DNA from 2 places in the Pseudoalteromonas sp. KS88 genome. Region 2 is predicted to be linked to the other one. Evidence: predicted binding sites of a transcription regulator. Region 2 holds the regulator's gene; the other holds the start of a gene.
What was found. The regulator FliA, encoded in region 2, starts transcription of late flagellar genes. The targets are predictions, from matches to a motif close to CTAAAGNTNNNNNNNNNNNNGCCGATA.

Region 1: C7Y70_RS07410 (HAMP domain-containing methyl-accepting chemotaxis protein) is a predicted target of FliA. The motif match lies at 3,123-3,149, and genes of this name have one in related genera.

The regions. Positions count from the first base shown of each region.
Region 1 is NZ_PYHV01000011.1:100,119-110,605, reverse strand. It holds gene folP (dihydropteroate synthase) at 1-18, shown strand, start outside; gene glmM (phosphoglucosamine mutase) at 11-1,360, shown strand; gene tpiA (triose-phosphate isomerase) at 1,433-2,182, shown strand; gene secG (preprotein translocase subunit SecG) at 2,184-2,534, shown strand; tRNA gene C7Y70_RS07415 (tRNA-Leu) at 2,615-2,699, shown strand; gene C7Y70_RS07410 (HAMP domain-containing methyl-accepting chemotaxis protein) at 3,183-4,808, shown strand; gene C7Y70_RS07405 (phosphate ABC transporter substrate-binding protein) at 4,891-5,298, opposite strand; gene C7Y70_RS07400 (porin) at 5,311-6,456, opposite strand; gene C7Y70_RS07395 (TonB-dependent receptor) at 6,756-8,978, shown strand; gene C7Y70_RS07390 (hypothetical protein) at 9,067-9,435, opposite strand; gene C7Y70_RS07385 (GNAT family N-acetyltransferase) at 9,544-10,080, shown strand; gene ggt (gamma-glutamyltransferase) at 10,151-10,487, shown strand, end outside.
Region 2 is NZ_PYHV01000016.1:81,464-91,950, reverse strand. It holds gene C7Y70_RS10425 (ParA family protein) at 1-724, opposite strand, end outside; gene C7Y70_RS10420 (flagellar motor protein MotB) at 733-1,698, opposite strand; gene C7Y70_RS10415 (flagellar motor protein) at 1,707-2,471, opposite strand; gene C7Y70_RS10410 (chemotaxis response regulator protein-glutamate methylesterase) at 2,464-3,597, opposite strand; gene C7Y70_RS10405 (chemotaxis protein CheA) at 3,662-5,890, opposite strand; gene C7Y70_RS10400 (protein phosphatase CheZ) at 5,905-6,672, opposite strand; gene cheY (chemotaxis response regulator CheY) at 6,690-7,073, opposite strand; gene C7Y70_RS10390 (RNA polymerase sigma factor FliA) at 7,114-7,824, opposite strand; gene C7Y70_RS10385 (MinD/ParA family protein) at 7,851-8,711, opposite strand; gene flhF (flagellar biosynthesis protein FlhF) at 8,704-10,209, opposite strand; gene flhA (flagellar biosynthesis protein FlhA) at 10,233-10,487, opposite strand, start outside.

The sequences.
Region 1 (10,487 bases), on a different contig from region 2:
GGACTATCTAATGAGTAATAGAAAATATTTTGGAACAGACGGTGTAAGAGGCATGGTTGGAGAATACCCGATCACCCCTGAATTTGCACTAAAACTAGGCTGGGCTGCAGGACGTGTACTGTCAGCAAAAGGCACAAAAAAAGTCATTATTGGTAAAGATACGCGTATTTCGGGCTATATGCTTGAGACATCGCTCGAAGCAGGCTTGATTGCGGCAGGTATCGATGTGGTTTTACTAGGGCCTATGCCAACACCGGCTGTTGCCTATCTAGCGCAAACATTTCGCGCTGAAGCGGGTATTGTAATTAGTGCTTCTCACAACCCATACCACGATAACGGTATCAAGTTTTTCTGTGGGCGAGGCTTAAAATTAGGTGACGATGTTGAACTTCAAATAGAAGCAATGCTTGATGAGCCTATGACATGTGTTGCATCAGACAAGTTAGGTAAAGCCAAGCGTTTAGAAAGTGCTGATGGACGTTACATTGAGTTTTGCAAAAGTCAGTTCCCACAAGGATTATCTCTTGAGGGCTTAAAAATTGTTCTAGATTGTGCCAATGGCGCAACATACCATATCGCCCCTTCAGTTATGCGCGAGTTAGGTGCTGATATTATTTGCCATGCGTGTGAACCAAATGGTGTAAATATCAATTTAGAGTGTGGTGCAACACATGTTGATGCGCTCAAACGTAAAGTCCTAGAGCATAATGCCGATGTAGGTATAGCCTACGATGGAGATGGTGACCGTGTCATGATGGTTGACCACAATGGACGTGTTTTTGATGGTGATGACATTGTATATATTATTGCATGCCAGGCAGCGCAAGACGATATGCTCGGTGGCGGGGTTGTTGGTACTGTGATGTCAAACATGGGCCTTGAAAATGCATTAAAAGCCAAAGGCATTGATTTTGAAAGAAGTAAAGTTGGCGACCGCTATGTAATGGAATTACTACAGAAAAAAGGTTGGAAAATCGGTGGCGAAAGTTCTGGCCATGTACTTAATCTAGATCTTATTAGTACGGGCGATGGTATTATTTCAAGCCTGCAAGTACTTGCTGCCATGGTTGCGCAAAACCGCACTTTAAAAGATTTAGGTGCAGGGTTTACTAAGTACCCAATGAAAATGATCAATGTACGCTACAAAGCAGGCACTGATCCAACGCAAGCACCAGAAGTTATCGCTGCAGTTACTGAGGTTGAGGCTAAATTAGCAGACAAAGGCCGTGTATTATTGCGTAAATCAGGTACTGAACCTGTGGTTCGCGTTATGGTTGAAGCTGAAGAAGAGAAAATGGTGCTTGATAGTGCTCGTAAAATAGCGGATGTTGTCGAATCTATGAGCAAACAAACTGATTAAGAACAATAACCTCTTGTAACTTTGGGCGAGTCGAGTTACTATCTCGCCCGCTTTCTAATCTGGAGTGGAAAAATGGCATTACGCAAGCCGATGGTAGCTGGAAACTGGAAAATGAACGGTTCTTTAGAACTTGTTGAACAGTTATCTAGTGCAATCAAAAACGTAGAATCAACCGATTTAGATGTTGTAATATTTCCACCTTACCCGTTGATCTCACAGCTAGTAGCAAGTGGTATAGCAACAGGTTCGCAAACAGTTTCTGAAAATCAACCAGGTGCATTTACCGGTGAAGTTGATGCTCAGTTAGTTAAAGATTTAGGTGCTAGTCACACATTGGTTGGTCACTCTGAGCGCCGAAGTATATTTGGTGAAAGCAATAGCACTGTTGCTAAAAAGTTTGCTCGTGCACAGCAGGTTGGGTTAACACCTATTCTTTGTGTAGGTGAAAGTGAACAGCAACGTGAGCAAGGACAAACTGAACAGGTAGTTGCTGCACAAATTGATGCGGTAATTAATGAATTAGGTCTAGCAGCACTGAAAGATTCTGTGGTAGCATACGAGCCCGTTTGGGCCATTGGCACAGGTAAGACTGCATCGCCTGAACAAGCACAGCATGTGCACAAATTTATCCGTGATAAAATTGCTGATTTAAATAGCGATTTAGCACAAGGGCTGACCATCCTTTATGGTGGCAGTGTAAATGAAAAAAATAGCGAATTATTATTTGCACAATCAGATATAGACGGCGGCTTAATAGGCGGTGCTAGTTTAAAAGCAGATTCATTTACTGCGATCTGTGAGAGTGCAAAAAGGACCGTATAAGATGTACGAAATTTTATTAGTAGTTTATTTAGTTATAGCGATAGCGCTTGTTGGTATGGTTTTAATTCAACAAGGTAAAGGCGCAGATATGGGCTCGTCATTTGGTTCAGGCGCATCAGGAACTGTTTTCGGTTCTTCAGGCGCAGGTAACTTTATGACTAAAACAACGACTGCTTTAGCAACAATATTCTTTGTTTTAAGTATTGTCCTAGGTAATCTGACTGCGAATCAAATCAAGAAAAGTGATGAGTGGGAAAACTTAGAAGCAGCTCCTGTAGTTGAGACTGTTACTCCTGTAGAAGATGACGTTCCAGTGACTTCTACTAATGAAAAATCTGACGTACCTAATTAAGTAATAAAATTTGAGTTAAACGATTTACAAGCCTCAAGTAAATCAAAGAGTTTAACAAATAAAGTGAAAACTTTAAAAATGCGGTTGTGGTGGAATTGGTAGACACGCTACCTTGAGGGGGTAGTGCTTTAGGGCGTGGGGGTTCAAGTCCCCCCAACCGCACCATATTATAAAACCAGTAACAGCGATGTTACTGGTTTTTTTGTTTTAAGATTAAGTATTTGGACATCCGCTTCAATACAATGTTTTATCTCCTATATATTTATAGCTAAGCTCCACCTCTTGAAAAGTATATTCTAAGAGTGCCTCTATTAAACCAAGTTAGTTCATTGACTCGATTTCTACTCAATAAGTGGTTTAGTAGAAATCGACTGGTTCTATATTTGCCTAAAATGATTAGCAATGAACTCGTAGCAAACAAGTCAATTTTTGCTTAATGCCGAACTATAAGCTAATGTGTTTACTAATAATAAAAACTTATTCATGGCAAGTTTGAGCACGGTTATCTGATACAGGATAGCTTATTGTGGATAAGCATTATTGAAAGCAGAAAATATAATTAAAAAGCTATATAAATTAAAAATATAGCTAATGAATTAGGCTCTATAGCCGATATTACTTTTAGTTAAAATAATTAAGGTACTACGAATGGCGTCAAGCATGTCTTTTCAAAATATCAGTATCACAAAAAAAATCCATGCTATCACCAGTATTGCGGTTATAGCATTTGTGGTGATTGTATTGATAAATTACGTTGCCATGGATGACAACCGCGGGTCATTAGATGAGTTGGAAAAAACATCTTACCAAGTTGTTAAGCTAACCTCTTCAAATGTTGTGTTGCTAGAAAAACTTGATGAGTTATACACCCAGGCAGTTACTTTTGGTGAACAAGAATTAGTTGATAAAGCCAGCGACACCTATGAAAAATTAATGAGCAATATCGATAAAATTACGGCGATAAGTAATAACTATATCGATAGTAAAGTGCGTGACCAGTTAGGTAACTATTCAAAAATTTCATCGCAAATAGCCAATGGTATGATCGATGGAACTGCTGACTTTAGTAAAATACAGCAACAAGCTCAGACTAAAACCCAGATCTACACTTCAGTACTTAAGAGCTTTAAAAACGCCCAAGAGCGTGCAGATGACCGTTTTTTCGAGTTAGTGAAAAATACCAAAGCGCGTTCTGATAAAGCGCTGACTTTAATGCTAGTTGTGTCTTTAGTATCTTTATCACTGTTATTACTCATGGCAGTTTGGATTGCACGAGGCATTGGTGCAGCTGCCAGTGACGCAGCAGATAACTTAAGGTTATTAGGTGAAGGTAAAGGTTCTTTAAGCACACAGTTAACTGTGCGCTCAGAGGATGAGATAGGGCAAGTTGCAATTAATTTCAACTCCTTTATTACCCTTTTAAGAGGTTCAGTGTTAGATGTAATGTCTGTGTGTGAACCGCTAATGGAAAACTCTACGCGTTTAGTGCAAGGGATGGAGCAAGCCGAAAGAGCTACAAGCAAGCAGGCTTCTGATGCTGAAGTCGTTAAACAATCAATGGAAGAAATGAAACAGAGCGTGGGTGATATTTCTCAATCTGCGGCTAGTGCATCTCGTGCTGCGCAAACAGCAGAGCAAGAAGTCGATCAAAGCCGGAGCCAAATTCAAACGGCGGTTTCAGAATCTCAAACACTTAGTAATGAAATCAATCACGCGGCGACTACCATCAATAAGTTAGCTGATGATACAAAAAATGTGACTCAAATTTTAAATGTTATAACGGCCATTGCAGAGCAAACTAATTTACTCGCTCTAAATGCGGCTATTGAGGCAGCTCGAGCTGGAGAACAAGGTCGTGGTTTTGCGGTTGTAGCAGATGAAGTACGAGAGCTTGCATCACGAACTGCTAAATCAACCAACGAAATACGTGAGCTACTTAATACCTTAACTAGCGCTGCAAACGAGTCGGTCAATGCCATGACCTCAGCGAGAGATATGGCAACAAATAATGCTACCGCAGCAAAAAATACGGGTATATCAATTGAAAAAATAGCAGAACAAATACTCGAAATTAATGGTATGAACTCGCAAATTGCAGCTGCAACAGAGGAGCAAACTTCAGTAGCGGCAATGGTAGTTGATAATGTGTCGAATATGCATATGTCTTTCGAAGACACAATGCAGTCATTAGCAGCAGTGAGAGATGTTGCCAAGAACCTTCATTATTTGTCAGATAACTTACTTGATGCTACAGCGAAGTTTAAGGTGGAATAAACTAAACCTGGCATAAAAATTTATCAGTGTAATAATAAAAAACCACCTAAGCCTAGGTGGTTTTTTGATAGGGTAACGTTATTTAAAATTTACCGACAACTTTTACGTTATCAGTGATTTTTGCGCTATCAATATAGCCTATGGCATCGGTGTTGCTACTGACAAAATCAATAACAGCTTGATCGTTGCTTAGCTTTTCTGGCGGTGTGCCTTTGCCTGTAAATACCAACTTTGACCAATACGCATTTAATTGGCTACCGGACTTACCGACCACTTTATCGTTAAATTCATCTGCAACGCTATTGCCATCCTGATTAACTGGGTTCACTTTTACCCCGTCATCGAAAGATTTACTTTTACCTAGGTAGATCTTTTTAATGGCATTTGCATCCAGTTGATTTGAATTTGCAGGGTTTACGATCACTGCAACTTCCGCAAACGTGTTTAATGAGCAAACAGTTAATGCTGTGGCTAAAAATAATTTTCTCATCATAAACTCCAATTAAAATATCAAATCGACAGCAACGGCAACAACATCGGTCTCTGTATCAGTGATATCGTCTTTAAAGCGGCTGAAATCTACTTTGAATGCAGCTGATGGATGGAAGTTATAACGCGTGCCAATTGTGTATACGTTACTTTTCGCTTTTGATCCTTCTAGTACTTGGTTAATACCTTGATTCAAAGGAGGAACAGCAGTGAGGGCATTGTAGCGGCTGCTATCATGTTCATCATCGTTATTTTCATAAGTGAAGTGAACAGTCCACTCATCCATGCGATAACCTACAGAGGTGTAGTATTGAGTTTGTTTAGCTAATGCGCTGTTATCTACTTCAAACTCAGTGTATTCGGCATCAAATAAAATATCGTTATAATCAACAGAGAAACCAATCGCAAAGAATGAACCATTGTCTTCATCAATAGCAATATCATTTGCTTGCTCAGCGAAGCCTGCACCACGCAAGGTTTGCTCTAAATTATTAAGGGCTATGCCAGTATCAGTATCATTTTCAATAGCAATAGATGTATCTGCAACAAAGTATGCTGCGCGTGCACTGAACCAGTCATAACTTAGGGTCCAGTTGATACCAGCAATGTCGTTAAGTTCAGTATCACCATTAACAGATACAACTGCAATGGTGCCATCATAGCCACCATAAATAGCTTGTACTGTAGAATCCCAATCACCCAGAGTTGAGGTATGTAACAGACTTAAGCCTTCGTATGTTGAAAAAGGAATGTTATAAACAGACTGCGGTGGCCTAATCCAACGATAGGCGTAACCTACATCTAAGAAATCCGAATAACGATAAAAGGGCACGCGCATTTTACCTGCACTGAGTTGCAGCTCATCGGTAAATTCGTATGTTAAATAAGCCCATTCGAACTCAGCATCAAAGTCATTTTCGCCACGGGCGACAATTTGCGCTGTTGCGCTTAGTTTGTCTTGCAAGTCAGCAGATAGCTGAAGTGCAAATACGCTCTCATTTTTAAAGGAGATGTCATTATCATACCCATATAGGGTCGCATCATCATCCATTGTTTTACCACCAACAATTGAGGCAAAACCGTTGATGCGCACCTCCGCAAAAGAAGCTGCTGATGTAAGAGCACCACATAGTGCAATAGCAATAGGAAGTTTTTTCATTGTGTATCCTAAGTATTTAAAGATAGGTTGATTTCAAAGACATTTTAGTCGTAAAAGAGCAAGTTAGCGATGAAAAACCAAAAAGAAAGTCAAATGCCTTAAATAGGTAAGATATTTTGCTTATAAGAATTTTTTGATATAGGTTTTTAAATTAATTCAGCTTAGCTGCGTTAATTATACCATTTTTCACAAAAGTGAAATATAATACCCCTCCAGAGGTAAGATACTTAATTAAGTGTCTTTTTTTATGCCTGAAATTTACTAGGCACTTCCACACACGGTACCCTTTGGAGAATACATTGAAAATACGCCACCTATCTCAGTTAAGTATTGCCATGCTTACGGCTTTTGCTGCACCTAGTTACGCACAAGATGAAAAAACCACTGCAAAGCAGGATGCTTTTGAAAAAATAGAAGTCACAGCTCGTAAGCGCACAGAAAGCATTTTTGAGTCTCCAACAGCCGTTACATCAATCGGTGAAAATTTGATTGATAAAGCTAATATGAGCAACTTAGAAGATATTGGTAAATACGTACCCAATTTAAATATTACGCGCTATGGGGTAGGTAATGCTGCTCATGCATCGGTATTTATTCGCGGTATTGGTTTGCAAGATCACATCATCACTACTGATCCTGGTGTAGGTGTATACCTTGATGGCGTTTACTTAGGCCGTCAAATGGGCTCTAACTTGTCATTGCCAAATATTGAGCGTGTAGAAGTGTTACGTGGACCACAAGGGACATTGTATGGCCGTAATACACTTGGTGGGGCTGTTAACATTATAACTAAACAACCAGGTGATGAAGGCATTGCAACGACGACTGCTAAAGTAGGTTCTCGTGGACGTATAGCTGGCGATGTATATTTTAATAACTCGTTGACAGATGAGCTTAGTATGTCAGCTAGTGCATCTTACAAACAACGTGATGGCGTAGGTAAGGCGATTAACTTAGCTAATCCAGAAAAAGAAATTGGCGAAGAACAGGAAACCAGTGGTCGTGTTGCGATTAAATGGCAACCAACTACAGATTTTTCACTGGTAGTCTCATTAGATGCCGTTGATAATGAGTCAGGACAATCACCTTATACAATTGAGCTTACAACGCCGTTAGATGCTTCTAACCCTGGTAACGGTGATTTCCCACTTCTTACAGCTGATATGCTGCCAAAAGACCCTGATGACTTAGCTACGACTGTAGCAGGCATTGAATCTACTTCTTATTCTGGTTGGGGAACATCAGTCTCTGCGCAATGGGATATTAATAACGAGTACACAGCTAAATTTATTTCAAGCTACCGCACATCAGAATACGAAGGTGGGCTAGATGATGATGCTGTTGCACTTAATTTATCTGAATTCCCTGAAGAAGGTGGTGCAGATCAATATTCATTTGAAATCCAACTAAATGGCACATTTGCTGATATGGACTTCGTATCGGGTCTTTATTACTTTAATGAGGACGGGTTCACAAGCTCAGGCCCATTTGTATTTAGTCCATGGAACACACCTAATGGTTTGTTAAATGATGGTGTAACCCCTTCATTTGGTGACTATGGTTATTTTGATGTAAACCAAGAAACTAATTCATACGCAGCGTATATTAACGCCAGCTATGACCTTTCTGACGCGCTGAGCGTTGGTGGTGGTTTGCGCTACTCAAAAGATGAAAAAGAAGCCAATGCTTTATTCCCAAGTTTCCCTGAGCGTAAATTTGTCTCAGCTGACTTTGATGCCATAACATGGGATGTAAACGCATCTTACCGTTTAGATAATGGTTTGAATGTGTATGGTCAAGTTCAAAAAGGGTATCAAACGGGTGGTTTCCCACCACGCCCATTTGGTGGTCCTGATCAGTTTGTATCGTTTGATGAGACAAAAGCCATTAACTATGAGTTGGGCTTAAAAGGCCAAGTTCATGAAGATGTATCTATGATGCTAGCAGTATTTGTTACTGACTATACTGACTTGGCGTTACCGTTTTCTGACCCTACTGCCGGTGGTGGTTTTGTAACTATTGTTGAGAATGCAGGTCAATCTAAAGCTCAAGGTATAGAGTTAGAGACTACTGTTGCAGTAACAGATGATTTTACAATTCGCAGTGCTGTGGGTTATTTAGACTCTGAAATCACTAAAGTAGATGAAGGTGTACAAGGTATTGGCAAAGGCGATTCGCCTGCACTTACACCGCGTTGGACTGTGATGGTTGCGCCTTCTTACTTCATTGACTTAGACAATGGCGCTACGGTTGCGTTAAACGCCAACTACTCTTATCGCAGTGATATGCAAGGCCAGTCAGTTTATAATCAAAGCGAGCAAATTGACTCGCGTGAACTGGTTGGGTTTAATATTTCATATTTGAATGCCTATGGCGATATGGAAGTAACCTTATACGGTGAAAATGTACTTAATGAAGTTTATGATGTAGGCCGTTTACAGCAATCTGGTTTCGTGGGTGTTATGCGTAGTAACGACCGCAGTGAGTTTGGTATTAAGTTTAAAAAAGATTTTGAGCTTTAATTAAGCGCCTTTAAATAAGAAGGGTAAGGTTTAAAGCCTTACCCTTCTTATTATCAAACAGTGCTTACAAAAAGTTGCTGGCTGGCAGCTAGTTGTTTTTTTCTTGCTCGCGTTTTTCACGCGCTTCTTTTAGTTCATCGGCAAGTTCTTGTGCCTTTTGTTTAGTCTTTTCAGTTAACTCGCCTGCGGCTTCTTTACTTTCTAGCCATGCATCGAGGGCAATTTCTTTGCCGTCATCAAACATATCTAGGCCAAGCTTTTTACTTTCGTTGAGTAACTCATTCAATGAATCCCCTTTAAACTCATTGGTCGACTCTTTAACTTCATTCCAGGCATCATCAAGCGCTTTTTTCATTTCAGCTTTCGCTTCGGCAGCGTCTTCTTTAACTTCCTTAGCATCTTCACAACCAAACAGTAAAACTGAACTTACTAAAACTAAACTGGCTAATTTTTTCATATTTGTTCTCTATTAAATTATTTTGTTTCTATTAACTACATTGTTAAGTAAAGTCATTATAGTCAAAATAGGTAGTGTTAAAGTCAGTAATAATATACAGGGGATAATATGAATGTACCTCGAACAACAAGGCTAGATTTCAAATTAATGGATGAACATGATGCACCGCTATTATTTGAATTAGACAGCGACCCTCAAGTGATGAAGTATTTATCGCGCGGTAAAGTTACCTCCATGCAAACGATAAAGGACGTATTTATTCCCCGTATGCAAGCGTATCGTAATGTTGAGATGGGGTGGGGGTTATGGCAGGTTAATATTACACAACAAAATGAATTCATTGGCTGGGTGCTTGTAAGGCCGATGGACTTTTTTACTGAATCGCCTAATTATAATGACATTGAAATTGGTTGGCGCTTTAAACGCTCGAGCTGGGGTAAGGGGTATGCTAGTGAAGCGGCTATTGCAATTGCTAACTTAATTGCTCTAAAACCCCAAGTGCATGCTATTAGTGCTACAGCGTTAAAAGACAATCTGGCTTCAATTAAAGTTATGGGAAAACTAGCAATGACATTTATTAAAGATTATACCCATGTTGATGAACAAGGTGAGTTACCGGCTGTGCTATATCAAAAAAGGGTTTAATTGTGGTTTGCCTAAAATTAGTGCAGCATGGATAAATAATAAAAACAGTAGTTAATAAAAGGAGTGACCTATGTTTGTAAGTGCCAAGTATCTAGTGCTTTTTAGTTTTATTGTAATACAACTTAATTTGACACTTTTCGCAGTAGAAAAAACGAACCAGGCTGCAGTTGCTATGCCTGATAGCTATAGCAGCGATGCTGCTCGAGCAATACTAGAGCAAGGTGGCAATGCCGTTGATGCTGCAATCGCCGCGCAGTTTGTGCTTGCGGTGACCTTACCCGAAGCCGGAAACATAGGTGGCGGTGGTTTTATGCTGATACATAAAGAGGGCTCAAGTGACTTTATTGATTATCGTGAAACAGCTCCAAGCGCAGCACATCGCGATATGTATCTAGATGAGCAAGGCA
Region 2 (10,487 bases):
CGCCCCGCGAACGAGGACAAAATTGAATAGGCACTTGTTGCGCAAGGCTAGCATCTCGAAACTTTGTATCGACGGGAATTACCCCCGGCCAAACTTTATCTTTGTATGTCTGTTGAAGGGTTTTATATGCCTCCAAAGATGCATTCGTGCGCTTATCATACATAGTAGGGATAATGGTATATTGATACTGCTTTGATTGCGAGCTTTGCATTAATTCCATCGTGCGCATCATTCGATCTAACCCCTTTAGAGCGAGAAACTCAGTTTGTACTGGCACTAATATCCGCTCACTGGCAGCCAGTGCATTAACCATTAGCACGCCTAACACAGGTGGACAATCTAAAATAGCGTAATCGTAATGATCGCTAATTTTAAGTAATGCTTTTTTTAGAATAAGCCCCATGCCCGTTTTATTACCCATGCTACGGTCGAGTGTTGCGATAGCCATAGTTGCAGGTAATATATCAAGGTTAGCGATATTTGAAGGACATAAAGCTTGTAAGATCTCTTCGCTTTGCATTGTATTACCACGCGCAAAGATATCATAAACGCTAACTTCTAGATCTTCAGAATCGATGCCAAAATAATAGGTCAAAGAAGCATGAGGGTCAGTATCAATCAGCAATACCCGCTTCCCTTGCAACGCCAAAATGCCTGCAAGGCTAACTGCTGTTGTTGTCTTGCCAACACCGCCCTTTTGATTTGCTACTGTCCAAACTTTCACATTACACCTTATTGTTCTTCATTTCGCGTTGTAATACGAATCCCACCATGGGGTAATTGGATTACTTTAATGGAATTATCATTTGAGGGCAGTTCAACCTCTTCTGGCATCGAAGCTTCAATTTCTTCTGATGCATCATCACTGTCAACAGCCTTTTGTTCAGGCAACCCGTATTTCGATAAAGCTACAACTACTTTACGGTTTTGTGCTCGCCCTTGTGCAGTCGTATTATCGGCAAAAGGAGAATACTCCCCATATCCCTCTATAGCCATTCTAGCAGGGTTTATGCCCATTCTTTCCAACTCTATCAAAATAGAAGTAGCTCGGGCGACTGATAACTCCCAATTCGAACGAAAAATTTCATTACGAATAGTTTCATTATCAGTATAACCGCGCACTCGAATGTAATTATCCACCGGTGAAATGATATCTTTAACCATACCAATAACAGACTTCGCTCTACTGTGCGCTACAGCACTGCCACTTGAAAATAACATTCCCGAACTTAACTCAATGATTAGCCAGTCCTGATGTAACTCTAAACTTGCTTCACCATCACGTATTTCATCAATTAAAGCAGATTGTAATTTTGTGAGTAAGCTATCAAGAGGTTTACCTAAGTGCTTTTGTTTTACATTGCTTGTATCACTTTGCCCATCAAGTAACTCCGGCCCTACTTCTTGTTTTTGAATACTTTCGCCAAATAAAAGCTCTTTCTCTGGACTAACTCTATCTGTGAGTAGACCCGTGCCAGTAACACCCGTCCCCTCTTGGCTGTGTTGACGAGCAGATTTAACAAAAACTTGCTCTAATGAGTCAGATAATACTTGGAACTTTTCTTCTTTATTAATGGCCATCGCGTACATCACAACAAAAAACGCAAACATAATCGTCATGTAATCAGCATAAGAGACTAACCATCTCTCAGTGTGCTGATTATTGGCATTATTATTACGTAATTTACGACGCATCATCAGAAGTTTTACTCAGGTAGTAAGGTTGGTCTTTCAATACGATATGCTTCTAGTCTTAGCTCTATATTGACTGGGCTATCACCTTGGCTAATTGCCATAATCCCCTCTGCTAATAACTCATGATAAAGCATTTTTTGTTCCACTTGTTGTTTTAACTTATTAGCCATTGGCAAAAACAACAAATTAGCTAAACCAACACCATAAATGGTTGCAATAAATGCCGTTGCGACACCCGCACCTAATTTCTCTGGCTCGGTAATAAACGACATTGCTTGAATCAATCCTAAAACAGCCCCTAAGATACCAATCGTAGGACTGTAACCTCCAAATGCTTCATACACTCGGCTTGCTTCAAGCAAACGTTCACGTTCAAGTAACAGGTCTATTTCTAGCGTGTCACGTAGCGCCTTATCACTGACTCCATCAACTAATAAACTAAGCCCTTTTGCAGCATAGGGATCTGGATGACTCAGTGCCGTCTCTTCAAGCGCAAGGTAGCCTTCTTGGCGAGCTTTTATTGACCACTGCTTTACTTGCTCAATTGCTCCGTCAATATCATGACGCGGCGGAAAAAACACCCAATAGCTTATTTTCAAAGCTTTTAAAAATGTACTCGAAGGAGACTGCAACATCACAGCCCCTATTGTTCCACCTAAAACAATAAGGAGTGCTGGTCCACTGAATAAGGCGGATACAATACCGCCTTCTAGAGAATACCCAAATGTAATCGCACCTAGTGCAACAATTACACCTAAAAATGAGAGTTTATCCACACCCAATCTCACGGATAATTCGGTTCGCAACATCCTCTAATGCGATGTCTGCACTGGCTAAGCCTGCATTTGCAACGGCTTGAGGCATACCATATACCACGCAACTTTTTTCATCTTGTGCCCAAATAGTTGCACCAACTTGTTTGAGCATTCGAGAACCATCACGACCATCAGCCCCCATACCAGTCAACACAACCGCTAATACATCACCTTGGTAGGCTTTTGCTGTACTGGCAAATGTTACATCAACACTGGGTTTATAAGTTATTCTCGCACTGTCGTCTTCGAATACGCGTAATGTCCTATTTCCACCACGCCCTTCTACAAGCATTTGTTGACCGCCAGGTGCTAAATAAGCTGTGCCTGGCATTAATTTATCGCCTTGCTGAGCCTCTTTTACTTTTATTTTACACAACCCATTTAACCTTGCTGCAAATGCAGGAGTAAATGCGGCTGGCATGTGCTGAATTAACAAAATAGGATGCGGAAAATTAGCGGGTAATTTTGTTAAAATAGTTTGTAGGGCAACAGGCCCTCCTGTAGATGTCCCTATTGCGACTATTTGATATTTTTTACCCGATGCACGCACGTCCGATTTTGGGCTAGGCGAAGGCGTTGCCCGGCTAAAAGAACGATCCGGCTGAATAACTGCACTGCGAGTAGACGACTCTTTGCTTGATACTGAACGTGAAGAAATAGAAGGAGTTGGGCGGTTAAATCTGGATATTCGTCTACGCCCAATTTCTTTAACTTTATTTTGTAATAGCTTTATCGCATCTTCGTTATTTCGTGCTATGTCTTCAAATTTCTTTGGTAAGAAATCCAACGCACCCGCATCCAGAGCATCTAAGGTTGCCGTTGCACCATCGCGCGTCAATGACGAAAACATTAAGATAGGTGTTGGATTAGCAGCCATTATTTCTTTTACAGCGCTAATTCCATCAAGAACGGGCATCTCTACGTCCATGGTAATAACATCTGGACGTAATTGACTGGTTTTATCAACGGCTTCACGGCCGTTAACAGCAAAACCAATTACTTCGATATCCTTATCTTGTTCAAGAATTTCACTGACTCTACGGCGAAAAAAGCTTGAATCATCAACAACTAATACTTTAACTGCCATTGGTACACTCTTGTTAAATTTTACCTATGAGAGCCAAAGGCTCTCATAAAAGGATAAGTATGGGCTAGCCAGCATAAAACTTTAATAGACTTGGCACATCTAATATCAATGCAATTCCACCATCAGAGGTGATTGTAGCCCCCGCCATACCTGGCGTGCCTTGTAATAGAGCATCTAATGGTTTTATTACTACTTCTTCTTGGCCGATTAATGAATCAACAACAAAACCCACTTTCTGAGTACCTATTTGAACAATAACAACATGCCCTTGCGCTTTTCGTTGTGATCTATCTGCACCTTTAATCAACCAGTGTTCCAAGTAAAACAATGGAATTGCCTTCTTACGGACTATGATTGTTAACTGCCCATCAACGACATTAGTTTGTGTTAAGTCTAAATGAAATATTTCGCTTACACCTGCAAGCGGTAGGGCAAATGTTTGCTCACCAACAACAACCATTAAGGTCGGTAAGATTGCTAATGTAAGCGGTACTTTTATCTCAAGTATGGTACCTACACCCAGTTCAGACTGAATACTTACAGAGCCATTAAGCTGATTAATTTTAGTCTTAACAACATCCATACCGACACCGCGGCCTGAAATATCAGAAATCTCTTCTTTAGTTGAGAACCCTGGTGCAAAAATTAAGTTATATGCTTCGGTATCTGACAAGCGACTTGCTTGCTCATGGTCAAGTACGCCTTTACTGATTGCTATTTTCTTCAGTTTTTCAGCATCCATACCTGCACCATCATCACGAATAGTAAGCAGTATATGATCACCTTCTTGAGATGCTGATAATGTCACGCTACCTGTTCTTGATTTACCTGCTGCTTCACGAACATCAGGCATTTCGATACCGTGGTCAACCGAGTTTCTCACCAAGTGAACTAAAGGATCAGCCAATGCTTCCACTAAATTTTTATCTAAATCTGTGTCTTCACCAACTAGCAATAGATTGATGTCTTTTTTCAAGCTTCTTGCTAAGTCACGAACAACTCGAGGAAACCGACCGAAAACCTTTTTGATTGGCTGCATACGGGTTTTCATTACCGCGCCTTGCAGGTCAGCTGTGACAACATCTAAATTGGAAATTGCCTTTCCCATCACTTCGTTATTAGTATTTGTTGCTAAGCTAACCAAGCGATTTCTGACCAATACAAGTTCACCAACCATATTCATGATTTCGTCTAGGCGTTTTGTATCCACCCTAACGGTTGTTTCAGCTTGAGGTGGTGGTGGCTTTTTAGCAGCACTAGCTGTCGAAGCTGCTGGTGCAGCTGGCTTTTCAGCAGCTTTCGGAGCGGCTGGTGTGGCCGGCTTACTAACTGGTGCAGGCTTTTGAACAGCTTCTTTAGGGGGTTCTGGTTTTTTTGCTACAGGCTGTTCAACTGCATTTGCATTCTCTGCAACTGCTTTAGGTGCTGAACCTTTACCATGAAGTTCATCAAGTAAAGCCTCAAATTCATCATCGCTTATGTCGTCACCAGATTCATCACTAACTGAACTTTTTGATTCAGCTGGTTTAACTTGTTGCCCAGTTGCCGGGGCATTATCTACAGCAACTTCACCAAAGCTCCCTACACCATGTAATTCATCTAATAAATTATCAAATTCGTCATCTGTTATGTCATTACCAGATGAGCTCGGTTGAGTTGGAGCACTTTCAGTAATTGGGCTTTGACCTTTACCATGCAATTCGTCGAGTAAGCTTTCGAATTCATCTTCGGTAATTTCATCAATGTTGTCTTCTGTTGAGCTATTATCTACTTCACCATTAAATAGCTCATCAAAAGCAAACGGATCTTCATCATTAACACTGGGTTCTTCCGTAGCAGGTTCTTCTGCTGGTGCGGCTGCAACTGTATCTGGCACTGAGACAGGGTCGTTCTCATCATCACTTGGGGGCTGACTTAATTTATGTAATACAGCTAACAGTTCAGGGTCTGCTGGTGCAGGCTGTTCACGATTTTGAATAGTCGCAAACATTTCATTAATAGTATCAAGCGCCTGAAGTATAACATCCATGAGCTCTGAGTTGACTGTCCGTACACCTTGGCGCAGCAAATCAAATACGTTTTCAGCACCATGGCAAGCATCAACAAGTTCGGTCATGCTTAAAAAACCAGCACCGCCTTTAACTGTGTGAAAGCCGCGGAATATCGCATTCAGTAAATCGGTATCATCCGGATTATTTTCAAGCTCTACTAGCTGTTCTGATAAAAGCTCAAGGATTTCTCCAGCCTCAACTAGAAAATCCTGTAAAATGTCTTCATCGACTTCAAAGCTCATGCAGTGCTCTCCTCTTAGAAGCCCAAACTTGACAATAAATCGTCAACATCATCTTGCCCATTGACTACATCATCTCGCGATTCTTTGTCAATAATTGGTCCTTCAGGACCGGCAAGTGTATCTTGTGCAGGCGGTGTTACGGCTTCGGCAGGTGTTTTTATTTTTTCACCACTAAGCTCGTGGCTACCAAAAGCGGTAAGTAAATGAATTAGGCTATCTTCAACTTCTCTAACTAATTCAATAACCCTTCGTATAACTTGACCTGTTAAATCTTGAAAATCTTGTGCCATTAACACGTTTGTCATCAAGCCCTGTAACTCATCTGTTTTTGTATGAGAATGGCTCATAAATTTATCTAAACTATGACAAAGTGTTTTAAACTCACCAAGCTCAATTTCACGACTCATTAGACGATCCCAAGTTGGCTTGATGTGAGCAATCTCATCTGCTAATTCTTGCGCTATTGGTAAACTTGCTTCAACCGCGTCCATCGTTTTGTTGGCAGCATTTTCAGTCATTTCCATGACATAGTTTAAACGCTGTTTTGCATCTGGAAGTGCATCTGTCGTCAAATCCGATAAGCGCGTATCAAGTTCAAAGTTTTTTAACGCATCATGCAGTTGACGCGTTAACTTACCCACTTCAGCAAACAACTCAGATTGCTCTTGAGAAGCCGCATCAATAATTAGCTGGTCAGCTTTTTCTTGTTCGCCATTTTCAAGGTAAACAACAAGCTGACGGGCTTGTTCTAAACTGATCTGAGGCGCAGCAAGTGCTGACATAAGCCTCTCCTATTTATTTAGCCTAGGCGCTCGAACACTTTTTCCAATTTGGTTTTCAGTGTTGCGGCAGTAAATGGTTTTACAATGTAGCCGTTAACGCCGGCTTGAGCAGCAGCAACAATTTGTTCTTTTTTAGCTTCTGCTGTCACCATTAACACAGGGATATGTTTAAGCGTTCCATCAGCTCTGATAGCACGTAATAAATCAATACCTTGCATACCCGGCATATTCCAATCGGTTACAACAAAATCAAATTCTTGATTTTGTAACATGGGTAAAGCTGTTGAACCATCGTCAGCTTCTTGTACATTTGTAAAGCCTAAATCTCTTAAAAGATTTTTGATGATACGTCTCATCGTCGAAAAATCATCAACAACAAGAATTTTCATGTTTTTATCCAAAACATCCTCCGGTGAGGTCTGAACCTATATTTACTTACTTCTAGTTTATCCAGTCATTGATTTTTGCTTTTAGCTTAATCATCGCCTGACCATGTATCTGGCTCACACGCGATTCACTAACATCGAGTATGTGCCCAATTTCTTTTAAATTCATTTCATCATTGTAGTATAGCGAGAGCACAAGCCCATCCCGCTCTGGCAAAGACTTTATTGCAGCTAACAAGGATTCATTAAAACGTTCATTCTTAACGTTATTAAAGGGCTTGTCCAGTGCAAAATCTTGACCAACAGGAGTTATAACATCTTCATCAACTCCTAAATCCTCAATGCCTAGTACTTTACTCGAATTTACATCACTAAGGATATGATGGTACTCATCAAGCGTAATATCAAGTTTTTCAGCAACTTCAAAGTCTTTAGGTTCACGGTTTAGCTCGCTTTCTAACCCTGAAATTGCTTCTGCCACCATTCGACTGTTCCGATGAACCGAGCGTGGAGCCCAGTCACCACGGCGCATTTCATCAAGCATCGCACCACGAATTCTTATGCCAGCAAAGGTTTCAAAGCTGGCACCTTTTGAGGTATCGAAATTTTTTGACGCTTCAATCAATCCAATCATACCCGCTTGTATTAAATCATCTAGTTGCACGCTTGGAGGTAAACGCGCAATGAGATGACATGCCACTTTCTTAACTAATGAAGCATGTTTCTCAATAATTGCATTTAAGTTTACTGTTGATTGATATCCCATCGCTTTATTCACCGATGCAGTCATAGTTAGCCGTTTACTAATTTTTCTATGAAGAACTCTAAATGGCCTGATGGTTGATTAGGTATAGGCCATTTTACTGCTTTTGTCGCTAATGTTTTAAATGCAACCGCTGCTGGGGAGTTAGGAAATAACTCTACAATGACCTTTTGTCGACGAGTAGATTTACGCATATTCTCATCATATGGCACGGTTGCAACCAGCTCCATTGAAACATCTAAAAAGCGATCTGTTACTTTGGAAAGTTTGGCAAATAGTTCATGGCCTTCGCGCATGCTGCGCACCATATTGGCAACTATTTTAAATTTGTACACACCATGCTCACGACTGAGCACTTTGATTAGTGCGTAAGCATCTGTTATTGAAGTCGGTTCATCGCAAACAACAACCATGACGTCTTGCGCTGCGCGAGAAAAGCTCAGCACCATGTCAGAAATACCTGCGGCAGTATCAACAATTAAAATATCAAACTCAGTGCTCAACTCACTAAATGCACGAATTAATCCAGCATGCTCTGAAGGTGACAACTCGACCATGCTTTGGGAACCAGAAGTCGCAGGGACTATTTTAATACCTGCTGGCCCTTCAACTAAAATTTCGTCAAGCTCACACTCTCCAGAGAGAACATGAGACAAGTTCCGCTCTACGCGTAAACCAAGCATCACATCGCAATTAGCTAAGCCTAAATCGGCATCCAGTACTAAAACCCTATTACCTAATTGGCCTAAAGCTATTGCAGTATTAAGTGATACATTAGTTTTACCTACACCACCCTTACCACCAGTAACAGCGATAACCTTTACACTGTTATTATTGTTTTGACTCATCTTTCGCAGGCCACTTGCTTGATCTAATACTGTGTTAATCATACATCCCTACTGTGCTTGACGCTACTGCTTGACGTCTTGAATGTTGTACTTTTGTTCTTTTTAAATATAACTGTTCTGCTTTTTTAACCAATTTTTCAGCATTTGCGACACGAATATCTTCAGGAACTCGCTGACCATTAGTAAGATACCCTATTGGGAGGCGATTTTGAATCGCTATGCTAATAATCTCGCCTAAACTAAGCGATTCATCCAACTTTGTGAAAATACAGCCACTTAGCTGAACTTTTTTAAAGTGCCTTACGGTTTCTTGCAGTACGTTAATTTGTGCTGTAGCGCTTAATACTAAATAACTACGAATATCAACGCGCTGATTACGCATTAGCGTGTTTAGTTGCTCAGTTAACCGTAAGTCTCGTTGGCTCATTCCTGCTGTGTCTATTAATACTAGTCGCTTATTTCGTAAATGGTATAAAACTTCTGCTAATTCATTAGCATCTTTTACTTGTTTTACGCCACAACCAATAATTCGGCCATAAGTTGCAAGTTGCTCATATGCACCAATACGGTATGTATCTGTAGTAATTAACGCTACTTTATCTGCGCCATACTTTTGCGCGCCCAATGCAGCCAATTTGGCTACTGTCGTAGTTTTACCCACACCTGTAGGCCCAACTAAAGCATAAACACCGCCTTGACGTAAAATTTCATTATTTGTTGTGTGCATTTGGTTTTCAACCATTTGCAATAACGCTTTCCATGCCTCTTGACGAGACACATCATCAGGAATAAAACACGCCATTTGCTCTGCAACATCATGCTCGATACCCATGCCTACCAAGCGGTCAATCATACAAGCTCGTGTAGGGTCACGACGCGCCATATCTTGTTGCATTAAACCTGAAACTTGGTGTTCAAGTAGTTGTCGGATTGCATTCATTTCATCACGCATGGAAGTCATTTCATCACTTTGCGGATTTGCTACGCTTTTATGCGATTGCATAGGAGCGCCTAAATCATCAAAGTCACTTTCTAACTCATCATCAAAACCTAAGCTATGAGCCTGAGTACGAACCTTAGGGGTTGGCTCTCTACGGGCAAAATCTGGATGAGCCTGTGGTTCATTAACAGATCTAGTTGGCTCAGAGTATCTAGTCTGCTGATGCGTTTCTTGAGATTGAAACTGCGTCGAGGTATCAATACCCGATTGATTGAACATCGACGCAAGCTCAGGAGAACGAGGGCGAGGTGATTGACGCTCAAGCAATGCTTGTAAACTGTCAGCAACCGCAGCCTGTGGTTCTTGTGGAGCACGTTTAGGCGCTGGCTTTATAAAATTATTAGGGTTGCTTTGCGCTTGAGCCGCTGGCTGAGGAGTTGGCTCTTGTGGTGCAGCTTTGTCGTAATCAACAGCAGCAACAATCTCAACGCCATTAGCCAGCTTTTTATTTGACATAATAACCGCATCAACACCTAGTTCATCTTTAACTTCTTTTAGTGCGGTACGCATATCTTTAGCAAAAAAACGTTTTATTTTCATGGTTCACAACCCTTCTAAATCAATTATTGGCCTACTGAGCTGACAATCTTGATCTGTCTTTCGTCTGGTACCTCTTGATAAGACATTACCCGTAAACCTGGGATGGTGTACTTAACAAATCGAGATAACACAGTGCGTAACATTCCTGACGTTAGCAATATCGAAGGTTCACCGGCCATTTCTTGATTCTGATGCGCTTCAGTCAATGACTGTTGAAGTCGCTCTGCAAGTCCTGGTTCGATACCGGCACCCTCGTCGCCTGCATTTTGAAGTGACTG